Linked DNA regions of Verrucomicrobium spinosum DSM 4136 = JCM 18804. Each later gene encodes a partner of the first gene's protein in a complex. Links are inferred from orthologs where the notes say so. Each region holds a gene or a part of one and is shown on either strand. Other genes may lie near its edges. The genes, in order: VSP_RS15195 and fabF.

Region 1 (9,544 bases):
AGCCAGGCTGTCCGGCAGCACAGGCCCCACCCGGGCTAGATTGGCCTCGATCAAAGGCCTGCGATCTGCGATGGTAGCTCCCGGCTGGGGCTGTAGCACAACGAGCTTGTTGCCATGTTCGTCCACTTCGTCGGTTTTTAGGAACTTGCTGTCGGCGATGTTGCCACCACCTCCGCGGAAGTTCGTAGCCAGGCGGAAGTTCACGTCTTTGTCGCCAATCTGCACGAAGCGCGGGAGCTTGCCATTGGGAGTGTCCCAGGTCGTCTTTTGCGGATTCACCGTGACTGCAGCTTCGTAGCCAGCATCCAGACACATCTGGGCGATCTCGTCAGACTTGTTGCCATACGGATAAGCGAAGGTTCTACAGGGAACGCCAAAGGTCTCCTCGAGGAACTTCTTTGATTCCACAATTTCGACTTCCAGCCACTTGTGGTACTGCTCGTCCGTCTTGCCATGCCGGGCAGTGAGGGCCTGGTGAGACACGCTATGGCTGCCCAACTCGGCACCGTACTTCATCATCTCGCGAATCTGGTCGAGCGTCAGAGATCGACCGCCGCGGTTCACGTAGTTCTTGTAGAGATACACCGTGAACGGGTAGTTGAACTCCTTCAGAATCGGGAAGCAGTACTCATGCACCCCCAGCCAGCCATCATCCATTGTGATGACCACTGACTCTTCAGGGATGTTTTTCTCTCCGCGCTTCCAAGCAAGGACATCTGCAAGAGGAATTACCGGGATCTTGGCGTCCTTGAGAGCCTGCATCTGCGTCCGGAAGGTGGTGGCAGTGATGACCATATCACTCCGGGAGGATTTCTCCGCGAAGTCATGGTAACACATGATGGAGACCAGCGCTGACTTGTTCAGCTCAAAAAGCTCTGCCTTGGGCACCTCGATCTCGCTGCCATCCGCTGCGAACATCTTGCCATTCTCCAGCGTCTGCTGGAGTCTCTCTTCCTCGGCCGAGAGCGGCGCTTCCACCGGCGGCGGCGGTGCGGGTGGAGGGGGCTTGGGGAGGAATTCCTTGAGCTTCTCAAGGCAGGAGGTCAGGACACAAAGGCACAATACCGCTACAGCCAGCTGCTTCAGCCAGGGCAGGAAACGGGCAAATGTGACACCAGAAATGGGTCTGCGGGGGCGCATCCTCTGACGTTACGTATGGAGCGGGAAAATGCGAGCAGGTTGTGCACCCAACGAGCAGTCCGATCCCCTGCGCCAAAGGGCCCTTTCACAGCCCAGATCCACGCAAATCCCGACTACTTGGCGAGTTCTGCGAGGAGCAGCACGATATCAATCACAAACATCAGGACAATGGACGCCTCCAGCACCAACATGATGCGGTGATTCTGCTCCTGTTTGAGCATCTCGTACAAGTCATCAAGCGTCTTCAGCTTTTCGTCGATGCTGCGATGCCAGTCTGGCAGGTGGAAGCGGCGGGAGACCGTGTCGTAGAGTCTAGCCAGATGCCAGTCACCGAAGAACTTCGTGATGTTGGAAAGCTCATCGCTAAAACGAGCCAGATCGATGCGCACCTCCCGCAGATGGGGCAGAAGCCGCTTGTGATCCCGAATGCGGGGAGGACGCTGGAGGTCGGCGTAGGAACGTTCCAACGCTGTGTCGATGAGCTGGTCGTAAGCCTCCAGTTCCTCGAGCTGGACGTTGGCAAGCTCCATCACAAACAGAGATTCCTCAAAGTCCGCTGGCCGATCCACGATGAGGGCAGCGTCCCAGTCCACAACGATCAGGTCAGACTGGTAGTAAGAAAGGTGCTTGCTGGTGGATTCGAGTGCCTCCTGGTGCGACAACGGCGGGTCAGAGGTTTCCTGGGTGATGAGCGTTGCGATGATCCTCCGATTGACACGAAACCACTCCTCTGCATTGAACCACTGCCCTCCCGCAAAACCGCCGGGAGACTCCACGCAGAACACCGTGTAGGCCTCTTCCTCCTGAAGCACCTCGACGGGGCGCACCGCCACTGTCCCAAGTTCCTGCCTGAGAATCTCGGAAAGCTCCCTGGCGTGCCGTTGCAGAGCCCCCCCTGCAAATTGGGACCGATGGAACTGGCTAAGGTCCTCCAGGCGATCCACTTCAAAGGAGACTCTCAGTGTCAGACTGATCGCCCCGATGGGCAGCACCTTCACCGAGCGCCCTACCTTCACCACTCTGCCTCCCTCAAGCGGCAGATCCAGAGGTTCCAGCCTGGCCATCCTCGGCTGATAGAAAAGCTGCTGGCGTGGGCTCCGCTTCGAGACGCCCACATGCTGGGCCACCAACGGCTTACCAAGGAGATGCGTCAACCCAGGTCGCCGCAACTCGTAAGCAATGTCGAAGGCATAAAAGTAAACAACTTCGCCCTTCAGTGCTGAGCCTGTGACGGCGCTATCCCCTTCTGCCATGCACTACTCTACTCCGTTCAGGGACGGTGTATCAAGCCGTGGATCACGTTTCCGTCACCCACGACTTAGGGACAGGCTGACCTTACTCGCCTTCGGTAAACTTGCCGTAGGAGCGGAACTTCTCATACCGCTTTTGGAGCAGCTCTTCCGTACCCAGCGGGGTCAGTTCCGCCAAGGCGGACACAAGGGCAGATTTCAGCGAGGCTGCGACAGCGTGGTGGTCGTTGTGGGCACCACCATGGGGCTCAGGGACAATATGGTCTATGATCCCGAGATCCATGAGGTCAGGGGCGCTAAGTTTCAGGGCCTGGGCTGCCTCCGGAGCATGCTGCCGGTGTTTCCAAAGAATGGCGGCACAGCCTTCTGGTGAAATCACCGAGTAGTAGGCGTTCTCCAACATCATGACTCGGTCCGTCACACCGATGCCCAAGGCCCCACCGGAACCGCCTTCACCAATCACCACTGAAACCATTGGTGTGCGGATTTTCATCATTTCCAGCAGGTTGAAGGCAATGGCCTCCGCGATGTTGCGCTCCTCCGCCCCAATGCCCGGAAAGGCCCCCGGGGTGTCGATCATGCAGATGACCGGCAGACCGAACTTCTCCGCCATGCGCATGAGCCTGAGGGCCTTGCGGTACCCTTCCGGATGGGCGCTGCCGAAGTTGCGGAGCAGGTTTTCCTTGGTGTCGCGACCCTTTTGCTGACCGATCAGCATCACTCGCTGGCCATTGAGTGTGGCGAACCCTGCGGGCATCGCATTGTCATCGCCAATGTGACGATCCCCATGCAACTCGACAAACTCGTCAAAACAGAGTCTGGCGTAGTCAAGCATATACGGGCGCTGGATGTGGCGCGCGATTTGCACCCGCTGCCACGGGCTGAGGTTGGCGTAGGTTTCCTCCTGTAGCTCCGCCAGTTTCTTCTCGAGATCGGCAATCGCAAGCGTGACTTTGCTCGTGTTCTTCAGAGCCTGCTTGCGGCGCAGCTCTTCCAGCTCTTCCCGCGCCTTGACGAGCGGTTTTTCAAATTCCAAAACTTGTTTCATGTTGCTGACAAAAAGTTGAATTTAAGGTTAGCGCGCGACAAACAACTTCGTCTGCGTGCGGACGATTGTGAACAGCTCTTCAATGTCCTCCCGGGCCAGAAACACCCCGGTTTCCGGGATGCCCGCCAGGCCATCATCATCGTCGTCGTCCACAACTTTATTGGCAGCCTTTGAGCCGCCTTTGGACTTCCCTTTGGTCGCCGCAGCGGGCTGGGAGGGTGTCGTCGTCTTATCAACAAGCGGCTTCGCCTTGGGCAGCCCCCGGAGATTAAATCCGGTCTTGTGACCAACCAGCCATTTGTCAGCACTGATGAAAAGAGGATTCTCCGAGGTCACGGCCTTGCCATTGTGCCAGGCGCTTTTTGCCTGGATCACGGTCTCGGCGGGTGCCTTCATCCCAGGGGGCAGGCGGACTTCCAGAGCCTGATATTCCTTGAAGAAGTAGCCCTTCTCCCGGGTCCCGCGCCAGAGCTGGACGGTCTTGGAAGAGATGTCCACCACGATCTCAAAGTCCAGGGGAAAAACGAACAGGTGATCTCCAGGCTGCAGATTGGTGCTCAGCATGCCATTGGCCCGCATGATGCATTCCACGCTCGTCTGGTTTTTGCGGGCGATGAGCCCCATCGAGTCGCCCGGCTGAACGATGTAGTCCTTTCTCTGCGGATTGGCCTCCTGGGAGAAAAGCATGTCCATGTTCAGCTCGCCAATGATCCGGCGGGCCTCAGGCCCTGCGGAGGTCTCAGGAAAGCTGTCCAGCAGACGATAGAGCGCCTTTCGCCCCTCCGCGTAGTTCGAGGCGTTGATGAATTCCATTGCTTCATCAAAACGGCGCACCCCTGGATCCGGCAGACTAGTGTGCTTGCCCTGCATTTTCTTGATCTGGCCCTGAACCACCGTCTCATGCCCGAGGACACGAGTGTAGTACCAGTAAGCGGCAGCAAGCACCGAACCTGCGATACCCACCGCAAGAAGGAAGACGAGGATTTTAAATCGGCTCATCGTATCCGTGGCATCAGCTCAGCCTAGCAGGCCCCGACGCTTGAAATCGAACATGTTGATATTTTGGGACTTCTCAATCATTTCGAAAAAGAACCTCAGCAGCGAGATCTCCCAGGTGTCGTCAACACCCTGAATGATGGCTCGCATGGGATTGCCAGAGGCGCGCTGCTCGGTCAGCAACTTGTCGCACACAGTGGCAAATGACTCATGAACGATCTCCTCGCTCACGGTGGTACGCTTAAAATTGAACCTGTAGCGCAGGATCGCAAGATCCTTGAGGTGGTTCTTCACCCACTGGCCAAAAGCCTCCGCCTCGGCTCCGAATCCCTCGAAACTCCAGTCGTCTGTCACCGTAGGGGTGACGATCATGGGGCGTTCCGCCTCGATCCGGCCTTGGCGCACTCGCGTCACATTGGTGGAGTCCATGAGTTCGGTCACCAGTTGAAACTCGAACTGGGTGGTGCCAAAAGTATCAATGCGACGATCAGGCTCGTGAAGAACCTTCGTGTTTTCGATCGTGTACTGAAAATCGAACTCAGAATGCATTTCTAGGTGGGAGGCAGAGGGTAGTGCGGAATGGCTTCGTGGCTAGCGTTTTTTGAGGCTTGGATTTGCGAGGGGGATTCCATCAGATCGCTCTTGAATGCGGAGCTGGCCCCCTTGAATCTGCGGAGATGTTCTTTGACCTCTTCCTGAATGTTTGCGCTCCCATTTTCTTTGTGGTGGGTCTGGGATGGCTCTTGGACCGGAAATTCCGGCTCCATCTGGAGACTCTGGTCAAACTGAACATCTATCTTCTGGTACCAGCTTTCATCTTCACCCGGGTGCTCGACACCGAACTGGCCGGTCACGAAGCGTTGCAGATTGTGGGGTTCACCCTGGCCACCATCACCCTCATGTTCATCTGTAGCACAATTGCAGCCAGAGTCCTCAAAATGCACTCGCAACAGCGGCAGGCTTTGCGCTTGGCCACCATGTTCTACAACTGTGGAAATTATGGCCTACCCCTGGTGACGCTGGCTTTTGGCCATGAGGGTGCCGCAGTTCAAGTTTATGTCCTGGCAACGATGAATGTTGCCACTTTCACAATCGGTCTCTTTCTCGCTCAGGAGCGCGGTGAAAAGCCGGGGGCGCACTGGCGGGCGCTCAATGGAATGCTGAGGCAACCCACGCTCTACGCCCTGCTTGCTGGAGTGCTGGCCAAATCCACCGGGCTTCACCTTCAGGAGGTGACATGGCTCTGGCAGCCACTGGATCTGCTCCAGGCCGCTTTGGTGGGATTTGCCCTCCTCACCCTGGGGGTCCAGATGTCTCAGACCCGCCCCGCCCCCTTCCGCGCTCCGCTGTTTGCCGCTCTGGGCATTCGCCTCATTCTTAGCCCTCTACTGGCTCTTGGGCTGACTCAAATCATGGGATTTCCTCCGGCGGTAGCAGCTTCTCTGGTCCTCGCGACGGGGGCTCCCACGGCCGTGAACACAGCCCTGCTTGCGCATGAATTTGGTGGCGATGTCTCATTCGCCACCTCTTCCGTGTACTACACCACCTTGGTCAGCATGCTCACGACCACCGTGACCCTGAGCCTGCTGAAGCTGTGGCTGGCTGCCTGACGAGCGATCTGAAAATCAGACCAAAGTCTCTTCGAACTTGGCATTGGACGCCTCAAGGTGCTTCTTGTACTCCTTCATGCGAAGGGTCACACGCTCTTCAAGGGTGCGCTCACCAAGCCCCTGATGCTCGGTGCCCACCAGGGCCACCACCAGATTCACCGTGGCTTTCACGTCTTCAAGCATCACATATTCGGCAGAGACATTCTGGTCGTCGTCCAGATTGTGATAGTTGCCCAGAGGGACGCTCAGACCGGCGCTGCGAATCCCGCAGGCCTGGAGCGCAGTGGCCTCGCAAGCCCCGGCGTCCAGAAGGCAACGTTGGACTCGAATCCCCTGCTCTGCGGCGGTGCGCATGACCGTGGCGATCAAGTCATGGTCAAACACCGAAAGGCGGTCGCCCACACGAACGATGGGCCCATCACCCATTTCCGCACCGTTCACAGGACGGCTGGTTTCAACGGACAGAAACGCGGCCTCTTTTCCGAAAGGCCAGTGTTTGCCCAGGTGCCAGGCTCCCAGGAAGCCCACTTCCTCAGCGCGGGTGAAGGCGGCATGCACCGTTGCATCCAGACCCAGACGGGCCAGCTCTTTAATGGTGGCAATAATCACAGCACAACCAATCAGATCGTCACAGGCCGCAGCGCCCACTTTGCCTTCTTCAATGGTGACGGGGAAACCCCACGGCGCAATTTCGCCGTTCTCGCGACGGAGAGCGATGTTCTCAGGGAGATCCACAATCGATTTCGGCACGCCACCCAGAAACTCCCAGTCCCCATTCTTGCCAGGGCTCTTCACCCAAGCCGGGTGATCCATGTGCGCGCCCAACACCCAGACCGGGCTGGACTTGCGCTTACCCTTGCGATAGGTCGCCAGCAAATTGCCAAAGGCATCGGTGGACAGCTCCACATGGGGCACGTCCAGAAGGAGCTGCTCAATTTGCGCCCGCACATGATATTCATGAAATGGGGCGGTCGGTTGATTCAGGAGCTTCTTGAGGATAGAGGTCAGCGTGTCGGCCATTGCCCACTCTATACTCATTTCTCCCAGTACCAAACGTGATCGTGAAGAAGATTCGCCACCGGATTGAGACATTTCTAGTGAACTTCGGAGTCTGGTGGCTCCCAAAACTCTCCAGGGGACAAGTTTTGCTCCTCAGCAAGGTGATCGGACTGCTCGCTTTTGCCATCGACTACCGCGGCCGCAGCACGGCCATTGCAAACCTCAAGGCGGCTTTTGCCCGGGAGAACATTACTCCCGCCCAAGCTCGTCGCATCGCGATCGGCAGTTTCCAGAATTTCGCCCGCACCTTCCTGGATCTTTTCTGGATCGCGGGGCACCCGAAGGAGGAATTGCCGGAAATTGCGAAGCTTTCCTGGCAGGATTCCGAAACGCCCGCCATGGCAAAATCCCGGGGCGCACTCTGGGTCACACCGCACTATGGCAACTTTGAGGTCCTCAGCCTTATCGTGGGCCTTCAGGGCTTCACCCAACTCACCATCGCTCAAGACTTCAAAAATGCCGCATTGACCGACATCTTTGCCCGGCTCAGGCAGAAAACTGGCCACGAAATCATCCCGCAACAAGGGGCGATGTTACGAATCTTCAAGCAACTAAAACGAAACGGGCACGCTTCACTGCTTGCCGATCTCACCGTCAAACCCGGCCGCGCCGCCACGGTGATCGAGTGTTTTGGACTGAAAACTTGTGTCCCCAACCTGCACACGAGCCTGGCATTCCGGCTGGGGCTGCCCCTCCTGCCCGCGACCGCCCTCCCTCTGACAGATGGGACGTACCGCTGCCATTTCCTCGACCCCATGGAGGCTTCAGACTATCCCTCCATCGACACCATGACCCAGGCGGTGTGGGACCGGTTCGAACCCCAAATCCGCCAGCACCCCGAGTGCTGGATGTGGATGTACAAGCACTGGCGCTACCTCCCCGGCCCAGAACACGATTCCCGATATCCGGAGTACGCCAATCCCAACCGCCAGTTCCGGGAGATGCTCCCCGTTGCGCAATTGCCCCCGCCGTGATTTTCCGGGCCAGAGGAAGATGCCTACACACCCTCGGGAAAACTGAACGCAAGAAAGGCACGGTAAACCGTGCCTTTCCCAGAAATAGATGAAGGGTCAGTCCGGTAAGCGGAAGCTTACTCAGCGTTCTCTTCGACGTAACGGATCACATCACCCACGGAGAGTAGCTTTTCAGCCTCTTCATCGGGCACGTCGATGCCGAACTCTTCTTCGAAAGCCATGACCAACTCCACGGTGTCGAGTGAATCGGCGCCAAGGTCTTCAATGAACTTGGCTTCAGGAGTGACTTGTTCGGGGTTCACGCCGAGCTGTTCGACGATGATGTCCCGGACTTTGTCTGCAATGTTGGATTCGGCCATAAATGCGTGTTGTAGGTTGCTAAGTGGCGGGGAGCATTAGCGGGTGCGCCATTTTTCGCAACTGGGAAAATGCGATTTTTTACGTCCCCTTTTTGCCCGATTCCAGGCAGAAAGGGCTTGCCCACTAAGCGGTATTTTTAGGGGAAGATTCGGAGTTCTCTTTCTCTTCGCCGCTCGTTCCGTGATTGTCTGCCACTTTTTCGATTAATTCTCCGGAAAACCCCTCCAAAAGACGTTTCAGGACGCGATCAGCGCCATGGAACTTGAGATCGTCCACCACGGCCTTGCGCTCGGCTCCAGTGCCCCCCACACGGTAGTACACCGTCGCGAGCCCTTTGTTGTCCCATTTGCGCTTGTCAACCTTGAACACGTCCGCAAATGCCACCTTGGAGCCGTTGGGCATCTGCATTTCCGACCGGTGGCCGATCAGCACCTTGTTGTGGTTGAGCAGAACGAGAATCCCTGCAATGGCCGCACCGACGATCATCGCCGCCCCCCAGTAAAACTGCTGCTCAATCTCCTCTGGGCTGTATTTCTTGGGATCACTGGGCCAGTCATGTGGTGCAGCATAGTCGTCCCACCGGGGCTGCTGGAGGTTCGGATTGACGATCCACCCTTTCTCCCGCGCGTCCTTCAGCCAGGCAGCCACAGCCGCCTCCCCTGCGCTCTGCGCTGTATCATAGCTCTTGAGTACTGTTTCTTCAAACCACACCTTCTTGGCAGCTACCGCATTCTTTTTTGGATAGCCCACCTTCCCATCGTAAAAAAAGAACAGCCCCATTCCCAAGAACATGGCCGCAAGCAGCCCCATCCTCCGATAGTACCACGAGGTCACATGACAGATGATGGTGTCGGGATCTTTCGGTGGATGGGCCGCATTCGTCATGTGTGGTCATTGAAGCCTCTTTCCAACGCCCGTGCAAGCCCGTGGCCAGGATCAATTCACAACCACAAGGGGGCCAAATTTTAACCCCCACCAGCTCAACAGGATCAAAAATCGCCCTTCATTCCCAGCTCCGCCATTGGCTCGAACACCATTTATCCCGCACTCACGCAGGAAAGGCCCGCTTTTTCCACCGACTGGCACGATGTGTGCCATTTGGCGCAG
Region 2 (9,650 bases), 520 kb from region 1 along the record:
CTGGTAGTGCTCGATCTGGACGGCAAGGTGGTGGAGGGCAAACTTCGCCCATCCTCCGATACCAAGACCCATCTTCACCTGTATCGCGAGTTCGCCGAGATCGGCGGTGTAACCCACACCCACTCTCCCTACGCCACGACGTTCTCCCAGGCCGGACGGGCGCTGCCCTGCTATGGCACGACCCATGCCGATCATTTCTTCGGGACCGTCCCCCTCGCCCGTGCTCTCACTCCAGAGGAAATCGCAGCCGACTATGAGCATCATACTGGCGTGGCGATCGTCGAGCGTTTTCGCGAACTTGGCTTGAACCCGATGGAGATGCCCGCTGTCCTCCAGATCCATCATGCGCCATTCAGTTGGGGAAAAAGCGCGATGGATTCCCTGAACAATAGCATTGCACTGGAGATGTGTGCCCAAATGGCCCTGGGGAGCCTCACGCTCAACCCAGAGTTGACGGCCATCCCTGACCATATTCTCAATAAACACCATTCCCGCAAGCATGGCCCTGGAGCCTACTACGGGCAGAAGTAATTGAGCGTGAGCCTCATCTATCTGGGAATCTAAAAACTTCCCAACATTCGGCACGGTCGGGAGTCGGACATAACCCCCCCTCCCAAGGGGGGCCTGACCCCAATTCCGATTTTCCCCTTGCCCCACCTTTCAAACCGTGGCTAATCGGGGTGCACCAACCCTTCTATTCTACACATTTCCTCATGACAGACCGTCGTATCGTCATCACCGGCATTGGCGTTGTTTCCCCTCTCGGAAACAACAAGGATGACTTCTGGAAGAACCTCGTCGCCGGCAAGAGCGGGATCCGTTTTATCAAAGCTTTCGATACGGAGCAGTACGACACGAAGTTCGGTGGCGAAGTCGTGGACTTCGATCCCAAGGCGTACTTCAAAGATTTCAAGGACGCCCGTCGCGCTGACCGATTTACGCAACTCTCCGTGGGCGCGGCCAAGATGGCTGTGGCCGAGAGCGGCATCGACTCCTCCAGCACCCCGCCGGAACGCATCGGCGTCATGCTGGGCAGCGGCATCGGCGGCCTGACCACTTTGGAGAACAACCACACGCTTCTCATCACAAAGAGCCCCTCCCGCGTCTCCCCTTTCACCATCCCGATGATGATCGGCAACATCGCGAGTGGCATGCTCTCGATGGAATACGGCTTCCTTGGGCCGAACATGTGCATCACCACGGCCTGTGCCACCTCCAACCACTGCATCGGTGAAGCTTGGCGCATTCTGAAATTCGGCGATGCCGATGTGATCATTGCCGGCGGCTCCGAAGCCTCCATCGCCCCCATGGGTCTGGCTGGTTTCGGCAACATGAAGGCTCTGAGCACCCGCAACGATGCTCCGGAAAAAGCCAGCCGTCCGTTTGACCGTGATCGTGACGGCTTTGTCATGGGCGAAGGTGCCGGCGTCGTGGTGCTTGAAGAATATGAGCACGCCAAGAAGCGCGGGGCTCACATCTATTGTGAACTCGTCGGCTACGGCCTCAGCGCCGATGCCTACCACCTCTCCGCCCCGCTTCCCGACGGGTCCGGCGCGGCCCGATGCATGAACATGGCCCTCGGCCATGCGAAGATGAATGCGAACGAGGTCAGCTACGTGAATGCCCACGCCACCAGCACCCCGGTGGGTGACATCTGCGAAGTCCAGGCCATCAAGCGCACCTTCGGTGACTACGCCAAGAACGGCCTCCTCGTCAGCGCCACCAAGTCCATGACCGGTCACCTGCTCGGGGCCGCTGGCGGTATTGAGCTTGCTGCCAGCATCCTTTCCATCCGCGACCAGGTCATCCCGCCCACGATCAATGTGGAAAACCAGGATCCGGAATGCGATCTCGACGTGGTGCCAAACGTAGCCCGTGAAGCCAAGGTCAATGCAGCTCTCAGCAACTCGTTCGGATTTGGTGGCCACAATGCGGCCCTCCTGGTGCGGAAACTCTGATCCTCTGATCCCCACCCGTTGACTCTTTAAAAGCATCACTTGCCCCGGCAGGTGGTGCTTTTTTGTGCCCTCCGGCGAAACCCAGCAGGGCACCCCATTCCGCCCCGAACGTTTGGCAATAGAAGGAGTCCAAAAATGGCACTCCGCTCGATATTAAAAAGTACCGCTCTGCGTGAAAGACTGGGAATTTCAAGGCGGTGCCCGCAACTTTTCATTCGATTAAACAAGAGTTTTCCATCATACTGTATCGAACAGCAGGTTCCCTGGCTTGATCGCCCTCGTGACCTGCCGATTGCGCCGCCGCACCGCATGAGCCCTTCCCTCCGCGCCCTCCAGGCTAACATCACCACCCTGCCCGTGGATGCCATTGTCAATGCGGCCAACTCCTCGCTGCTGGGCGGAGGAGGAGTGGATGGTGCCATTCACCGCGCTGCTGGCCCCGAGCTGTTGAACCAATGTCGATTGCTGGGTGGCTGCAAAACCGGCGATGCCAAGCTGACCATGGGTTACCAGCTCCCGGCAAAGTTCGTCATCCACACCGTAGGCCCAGTCTGGCGCGGCGGGCAGGAAGGGGAACCTGAGTTGCTGGCTTCCTGCTACCGCCTATCCCTGAGACTCGCCTCTTCCAACGGTGTCCGTACGATTGCCTTCCCCTGCATCAGCACCGGCATCTACGGCTATCCCGTGGAACTTGCAGCGGAGATTGCCCTCCACATCGCCAGGGAGGAATCGACCCGTGACACCGGGATCGAGGAGATTCTCTTCTGCTGTTTCTCCGCGCGTGACTTAAAAGTTTACACCCGCCTCCTTGAAACTTCGAAGTCAGCCCCCACTTTGAGTCTTGCCCATTGACCCTGCCATGAGGTCACGCTTCTACTGCATTTTTCTCATCGCCTCATCGCTCTTCCTGCTGATGACGGTCATCCTGCCTGTCTTGAGCGTGGCCGCCAAGCACGGCATCAACGACGAAGAGTGGACGAACATCCAGCGTCGCGGTCTGCCCAGCAGCGCCGCCTTCATGACCTGGACTTCGTGGTCTCCAGCGGACGGCGCCATCTTCTCGATCCCGGTGGATGATTCCGGCGGCCCTCCCCCACCCCTTATCGAGTATCGCATTGGCACAGGGCAAACCTGGCTTTTTGATTTCAATTTCTACCAAGGGCGCTACAAGAACACCAACGGGCAGTGGCAGGTGATTCCGGCCCGCGGTCCGCTCTGGGGCGTGCAGATCCACTGGCACTGGACCTGGATCGCGATGGGTCTGGCTGTTCTGACCACGGTCATCTTTGTCCTGCTAAAGCCCACTTACGAGCCGACGGGGGCCGAAATGCCGCTTCACACCTGACCAAACGCCTTGCGCAGCAAGGCCAGACTTTTAGGAATCGCACTCAGCGGATCTTCCTTCCCTTCAAATTCCAGCGAGACATAGCCGGTAAATCCGGCCTTCTGCATGATGCTGGCGATCCGGTCATAGTCGAGGTCGAGCGTGTACCAGGTGCCGCCACCATAGTACGTCTTTGCCTGGAGCAGCACGGTGTCCGGTGCCAGGAGCGCCAGCCGGTCATAAGGGTCCTCCAGGAAACAACCCGTATCCAGTGTAACTTTGAGCCAGGGGGAATTCACCGCATCCACGACCCGCTTCACGCCCTGGGGAGTGCGGCCCAGACCCCAGTGGTTTTCCAGTCCCATGATCACCCCTCGCTTCCCCGCCTCGGCCGCGAGCCCGCCGTAAGCTTCGATCACCCACTCAAACGCATTTTCTTTTGTATAGCCAGGGAGCGGATCATCCTCGCCCCGCCGCGCCATCAGCTCATCGAAATTCTTGGTCGTACCCCACGTGCCAGAATTCACCCGCATCGTGGGAATCCCCAACTGATACGCCTGCTCCAGGCAGTCCACCGTGTGGTCGTAGTTCTTCTTTCGCTTCTCCTTGTCTGGCGAGAGAAAACCCTGGTGGGTGGAATAACCCATGAGGTCGAGGCCAAGAACAAACGCCTGCCGCTTGATCTTGAACAGCTCTGCGGGCTCATAGGAAGTCAACTGCCGCTGTAGCACTTCGAAACCATCGAACCCCATCCGCGCCGCATGCTCCAGACAAACATCCATCGGGCGCAGGGCCTCCCGATTGAAGCCCCAGAAGGAATAGGAAGAAACGCCGATCCGGTTAGGGCGTAGCTTGGGTGAGACTTCCGCCGCCGAGGAAAGGCTTCCCACTGTGGCGAGTGAACCAAGCGCAGCACTCGAAGCAACAAATTGACGGCGATTCATTCCCTCGAGAGTAAACACATCTTGTCGGGTGGAATCAATCCTCGAACGAGATTGACCGGTTTTGTCAGCATGGAAGCATTGACGTGCCATCGCGGCCGTCCTACCTCTTGTCGTCTTCAGAGGGTTTCGCTTCGGACGCCCTCCCCCCCTCTCTCCATCTCCCCATGCCCAGCTCCTTTAGCGGAATTGGATCGATCTACTACGGCCAGCGTCATTTTCGACCTGACGGCTCATACGTCACGACGGAATGGCTGATCTTTTTCTACTTTCCTGTCTTCCCCATACGGAGCCTCAGGGTTCTCAGAAATCCACAGGCCGACCGCCATTCACTGATCGACAACGGCATAGGTTACCGTGTCCTGGCCCAAGAGCGCCTCTGCTGGTCTCAGGTCATTTCAACCTATGGATTTGTCATTGGAAGCCAGATCTGGATGGTATTCGTCATCGGAGTGTTAGCAGCGTCTTCCGAAGTCTGGAAAGAGTATGAACTTGCAGCGGTGTTTGCTGCAGCCCTTGTGGTAGCTATTCCCTTCCTCCTGGTCCTTTGGTTTCGCATTAAAAACAAGAACGCTGCCATGGCCAACCCACAATTCGACTCACAGAGTTAGGGGTTTCGGATATCCTTCAGATGCCCCTCCACACACAGAGCTTGGAGTCGATACAAGACAGCCCAAGTCATTCCATTTCGGGATCCCATTGACAGGCCAGCTCAACTTTACTTGAGCACATCCCGCACGTACAACTCAGACACGGGCTGGCTCATGTAGTCTTCACCCAGCAACTTCTTCAGCTTGGCCACCGCCGTTTTCCGGTCATCGCCCGTGTTCTTCTCATGGCGGGCCCAGAATTCTTCCCACCAACCTTCGGGCTGCACCTTCACTCCGGCGTATTCCGTGACGCGGCCCGTCTCCCCACCCGTGACCAGGCTGCCCACATAACTGCTCTGGGCATACACACGATCAATTTGGGCCTTGATGGCGGCCACATCGGCTTCCGACACCACCCCGTTGGAAGTGGCCTTGTAGAACTGGACCGTGACGCGTACGGGATAGTCAGGATCCCGGCGAATCGGAAGGTTGTCGATCTCTGTGAAAGGACCCTCCATTTCACCGTGGCCGATGACGGCGTTCTCCACATCACTGGTGCGTGTCCGAGCCGCGCCCCCCGGAGCCGCGGGCATCGCTCCTTCGGACGCTCCGAGTGAGAAGCGACGAGGCCGCTCCTTTTGTTTCAGGGGCACTTGAATGAGGAGCACCATGTTCAGCCCGGTTTCCTCTCCCAGCTTGGGGGCCTGACCTTCGGGACCAGCCTCCTTGGCGACCTTGGAGTCGGACTCCCGTTCACCGGTGAGACTTGCCCGTTGACCATTCGCATTGAAGAAGAGGCGTTGGCCCCAGGCACTGCCACTGGCAAAGGCGTCGCGTTTGTTGTCGATCACCGTCACACTCGTGCCTTCCCTGGTGCACAAGATGGTCAACACCGCGGGATCTCCGCTGATGGACTGGTAGTTGAACAACACCGGGTTGAAGATCGCCTTGCCCTCCTTGGGAATCGGGAGGAAGCACGCCTGGGCACTCACCAGCACTTTGGAATCTCGTGCCGCCAGCAGGGACCGGGCTTGGCCGTCGTTTTTCCACGAACTCGGCTGGCTGAGGAAGTCCAGTGGGCTGGAAAGAAAATCCCTTAGAGAGACCCGCTGGAGACCCCGCCCCCGCTCATTGCCAACCAGCAGGGTGAAGGCGGCGGGATCGATGTCGCAAGACTTGTCATCGAAGTTGGGAAAGCGAATGACAGGCATGCAGGTGGTCTTGAATCCCCCTTTGGTCTCCCGTCCCACCTGGATGGTCATGTCACTGATGTTGGGACCGACGGATGAGCCCTTGAAACGCCCCGTGTCCTCCCAAGTCAGGTCCAGGACTTGCAGGCCACGCGCACGCGCCAGCTCTTGAGCCTTTCCCTCGCGCGACATGGTCGCGGTGCGTTCGATAGCCTTCTCATAGGGATCGCCAAACAAGGACAGGGCAGGTGCCGGGGGTGTTGCGGCCAGAAGTGCGGCAAGCCCCAGCGTCAAGCGGGTGCCTCTATGGGTGAAAATCATTTTCATAGGTGGCGGGGAGGTCTCTGGAGAGGCATGACGGCCTCCCTGAGCGTTTCTTGTCAGATTCCCCTCGCCTGTGACCGGGGCCATCTCGCGGCACATTGCCACTGGCGCATCCACCGCATCCCCCTATGCTGAGCTACTACACGTATGCCCCAGTACGACGCCATCATCATTGGTTCCGGCCCGAATGGCCTGGCTGCCGCCATACGCCTGGCCCAGCAGGGATGGAAGACCCTGGTCCTGGAAGGTGCCGATACCGTGGGCGGAGGGATGCGCACCAAGGAACTGACCAAGCCATTCCACCTGCACGACGTCTGCTCCGCCATTCACCCAATGGGTGTGGCGTCCCCTTTCTTCCGGTCGCTCGACCTGGAATCTCACGGCCTACGTTGGATTCACCCCGACCTGCCCCTGGCTCACCCCATGGACGGTGGTCGGGCCGTGTTGCTGCACCGTTCGCTTCAGGAAACGGCCGCGGGACTGGGCAAGGACGGTGGTCGGTACCGGTTCTTTTTTGATTCTCTAGCAGCTCATTCCCATGAACTCTACGGGGACCTCCTGGCACCAGCCCGCCTGCCCCGGCATCCCTTGTTGATGGCCCGTTTCGGCATGGGCGCTGGCTTGCCCGCCAGCATCTTTGCCCGATATTTCTCCACACCTGAGGCGCGCGCGCTCTTCGCAGGAAATGCCGGTCACTCGGTCATGCCCTTCCATCTACCGCTAACCTCGGCTATCGGGCTGGTTTTGCAAACTGCCGCGCATGCGGGGGGCTGGCCCATTCCCGAGGGCGGCTCGCAGAGCATCGCCAACGCGATGTTGAGCCTGCTGACCTCCCTTGGCGGCGAGGTGCGGTGCAATACCCCGGTGAAGTCTTTTGCCGATCTGCCGGACGCCCGTGCTTATCTCTTTGACATCAGCCCAAGGAATCTCGCCAGGATCTGCGGTCGCGAGCTTCCTCAAGCGTACCGGTACAAGCTGGAACGTTTCCGTCACGGCCCGGGGGTATTCAAGGTGGACTATGCCCTCCATCACCCCATCCCGTGGTCCAATGAAAACTGCCATCGCGCTGGCACTGTCCACTTGGGCGGCACCCTTGAGGAAATAGCCAAAAGTGAGCGGGATGCCTGGGAAGGACGGCATTCGGACCATCCCTTTGTGCTGGTCTCCCAGCCTTCCATGCTCGACTCCAGCCGCGCTCCCGCTGGCAGGCACGTGGCCTGGGCCTACTGTCACGTCCCGCATGGTTCTACGGATGACCGTCTGGAAGTCATCACGCGCCAGATCGAGCGATTCGCTCCCGGCTTCCGCGATTGTATCGTTGCCACGGCTACGCTCAATACCAGCCAGATGGAGAGCTACAATCCCAACTACATCGGAGGCGACGTGGTGGGCGGCATCACAGACTGGCGACAGCTCTTCACCCGACCTGCCAGCTTGTTTCAGCCCTACGCCACCCCCCACCCAAAGATCTACCTCTGCTCGGCATCCACACCGCCTGGAGGAGGCGTTCACGGCATGTGCGGTTATTGGGCGGCGGAGTGCGTTTTGAAGCGCGTTCGCGAGTAGTGGCCAGAGTGAATGACACCACCACGGAGCCCGCCCTGTCTCCATGAACTGAGTCGATCAGGATCCCATTCCCGCCTCACGGCTGCTGGCCCCACATCACGCATCACCCACCCGGTCTTCGCTCGCATGACCCTGGAGCCCATTTTCTCCCGAACCAGGCATCTCTGGCAGGCCTGTGCCACAGGCGGAGCGATCATCCTGTCGGTTGGAACGGCTCATGCCTTCCCTCTGCTCTCACCAGATTCTCCCGTGGATGCCACTCTCACGGGATCGATTGACCTGGAGAGCTATTCCATCGACCAGCCGGCACCCGGCCTGCTGTTCACAGATGACGACACCTACTTCGCCCCCCGCCTCTCGTTGATTCTGGATCTCCAGTGGGGTCCGCACTGGAGCGCCTTTGCACAGGGCCGCGTCGATCGGGGTTTTGATCCGGGCGTGAGATCTGATGGCGACATTCGTCTCGACGAGTATGCCATCCGCTGGAGTCCTTGGGGAGACTCCATGGTGAACCTCCAGGTGGGCAAATTTGCCTCCGTATTTGGCAACTGGATTCCCCGTCAGCTCAGCACCCAGAACCCGTTCATCACCGCCCCTGCTCCGTATGAAAATGTGTTCGGCATCACCGATGCCGCCGCCCCTCTCAGCCGGGGCGCTTTCCTGGAACGCAAGATGCAGGCCGACAAAAAAAGAGACTGGCTCCCCCAGATCTGGGGCCCTGCCTATGCCCATGGCACCTCACTATCCGGACGGTTGGACCAGTTTGAGTACGCCATCGAAATCAAGAGCAGCGCCCTCTCCTCCCGCCCCAGTGCCTGGGAGGCAAGAGAGCTGGAATGGGACCACCCCACCATCACGGGGCGGCTGGGATGGAGACCCGACTCCTCCTTAGCACTGGGCCTCTCTGGCAGCACGGGTGCCTATTTGCTGGAGGCTGCGGACGCCACCCTTCCCGCTGAAAGCGAGCGGGATAACTTCAAGCAGGATACCGTTGGGATGGACTTCCGCTACTCGATCCGCCATTTCGAACTCTGGAGCGAGTTCATTTTCACCCGTTTCGAAGTGCCCGGCGTTGGCGACGCCGACCTGGCCTCTTTCTATGTGGAGGGGCGCTACAAGATCACCCCCAGCCTCTATGCCGCCCTGCGCTGGAATCAGCAGTGGTTTGACGACATTTCAGACGGACACGGCGGCTCCCCCGGCTGGGACCGGGATCTCTACCGGGTGGATGTGGCTCTGGGATACCGATTTGCCCGCAATTTACAGGGCAAGGTGCAGTACAGTTATGGACACGAACCCGGTCTGAACGCCAATGGCAGCCACCTGCTGGCCACGCAGCTCACCTGGACATTCTGACCGGCCACCCGGGAACAGGAGGATCTGCGAATCAGGCTCGTAAGCCGAGCTGGCGGAGTTTTTCCTCGCTCTCCTTCCAGTTCACCTCGTGCGGCAGGCGCTGGGACTTCGCAGCGATGGCTCCGGTCACTCCGGCGGCCTCACCCATGGCCACGGCATTACCGGTCACCCGGTAGCTGGCGTGGGAGATGAAATCGCCGCTGATGCACCTGCCAGCCATCATGAGGCCATCCACATCCCGGGCGATCAAGGCGCGCAGAGGAATGTCGTACGGCTTCACCTTGATGCCCGTGGCATGAATGGCTGCTGTCTTGTTGTGATCCGCACTGGTGGCATGAATGTCCACACCGAACGTGACCCGGGCAACACCGTCCTCGTGACGGATACCTTGAATGAGGTCG

The links.
Region 2: the proteins of VSP_RS15195 (region 1) and fabF are in contact, whole or in part, in a solved structure (PDB 6OKG), measured with the Escherichia coli proteins. The link is inferred for Verrucomicrobium spinosum DSM 4136 = JCM 18804 from one-to-one orthologs.

Annotation. Positions count from the first base shown.
Region 1 is NZ_ABIZ01000001.1:3,776,396-3,785,939, reverse strand. What follows is about bases 6,816-9,544. They hold VSP_RS15195 (acyl carrier protein), read right to left. Parts: upstream 8,437-9,544; coding sequence 8,194-8,436; downstream 6,816-8,193. Other genes in these bases: VSP_RS15190 (hypothetical protein), read right to left, coding at 8,561-9,322; VSP_RS15200 (lysophospholipid acyltransferase family protein), read left to right, coding at 7,106-8,077; VSP_RS15205 (M20/M25/M40 family metallo-hydrolase), read right to left, coding at 6,816-7,082. Outside these bases: VSP_RS15235 (polysaccharide deacetylase family protein), read right to left, coding at 1-1,140; VSP_RS15230 (RMD1 family protein), read right to left, coding at 1,254-2,393; VSP_RS15225 (acetyl-CoA carboxylase carboxyltransferase subunit alpha), read right to left, coding at 2,476-3,438; VSP_RS15220 (LysM peptidoglycan-binding domain-containing protein), read right to left, coding at 3,466-4,437; VSP_RS15215 (hypothetical protein), read right to left, coding at 4,456-4,983; VSP_RS15210 (AEC family transporter), read left to right, coding at 5,112-6,044; more of VSP_RS15205, read right to left, coding at 6,060-6,815. UniProt on the Escherichia coli protein: Carrier of the growing fatty acid chain in fatty acid biosynthesis.
Region 2 is NZ_ABIZ01000001.1:4,295,857-4,305,506, forward strand. The notes cover bases 1-2,835. They hold fabF (beta-ketoacyl-ACP synthase II), read left to right. Parts: upstream 1-713; coding sequence 714-1,958; downstream 1,959-2,835. Other genes in these bases: araD (L-ribulose-5-phosphate 4-epimerase AraD), read left to right, coding at 1-531; VSP_RS35980 (O-acetyl-ADP-ribose deacetylase), read left to right, coding at 2,268-2,810; VSP_RS17405 (hypothetical protein), read left to right, coding at 2,818-2,835. In the rest of the region: more of VSP_RS17405, read left to right, coding at 2,836-3,303; VSP_RS17410 (sugar phosphate isomerase/epimerase family protein), read right to left, coding at 3,294-4,226; VSP_RS17415 (hypothetical protein), read left to right, coding at 4,391-4,834; VSP_RS17420 (hypothetical protein), read right to left, coding at 4,942-6,330; VSP_RS17425 (phytoene desaturase family protein), read left to right, coding at 6,475-7,893; VSP_RS35985 (hypothetical protein), read left to right, coding at 8,020-9,249; VSP_RS17435 (FAD-dependent oxidoreductase), read right to left, coding at 9,281-9,650. UniProt on the Escherichia coli protein: Involved in the type II fatty acid elongation cycle. Catalyzes the elongation of a wide range of acyl-ACP by the addition of two carbons from malonyl-ACP to an acyl acceptor.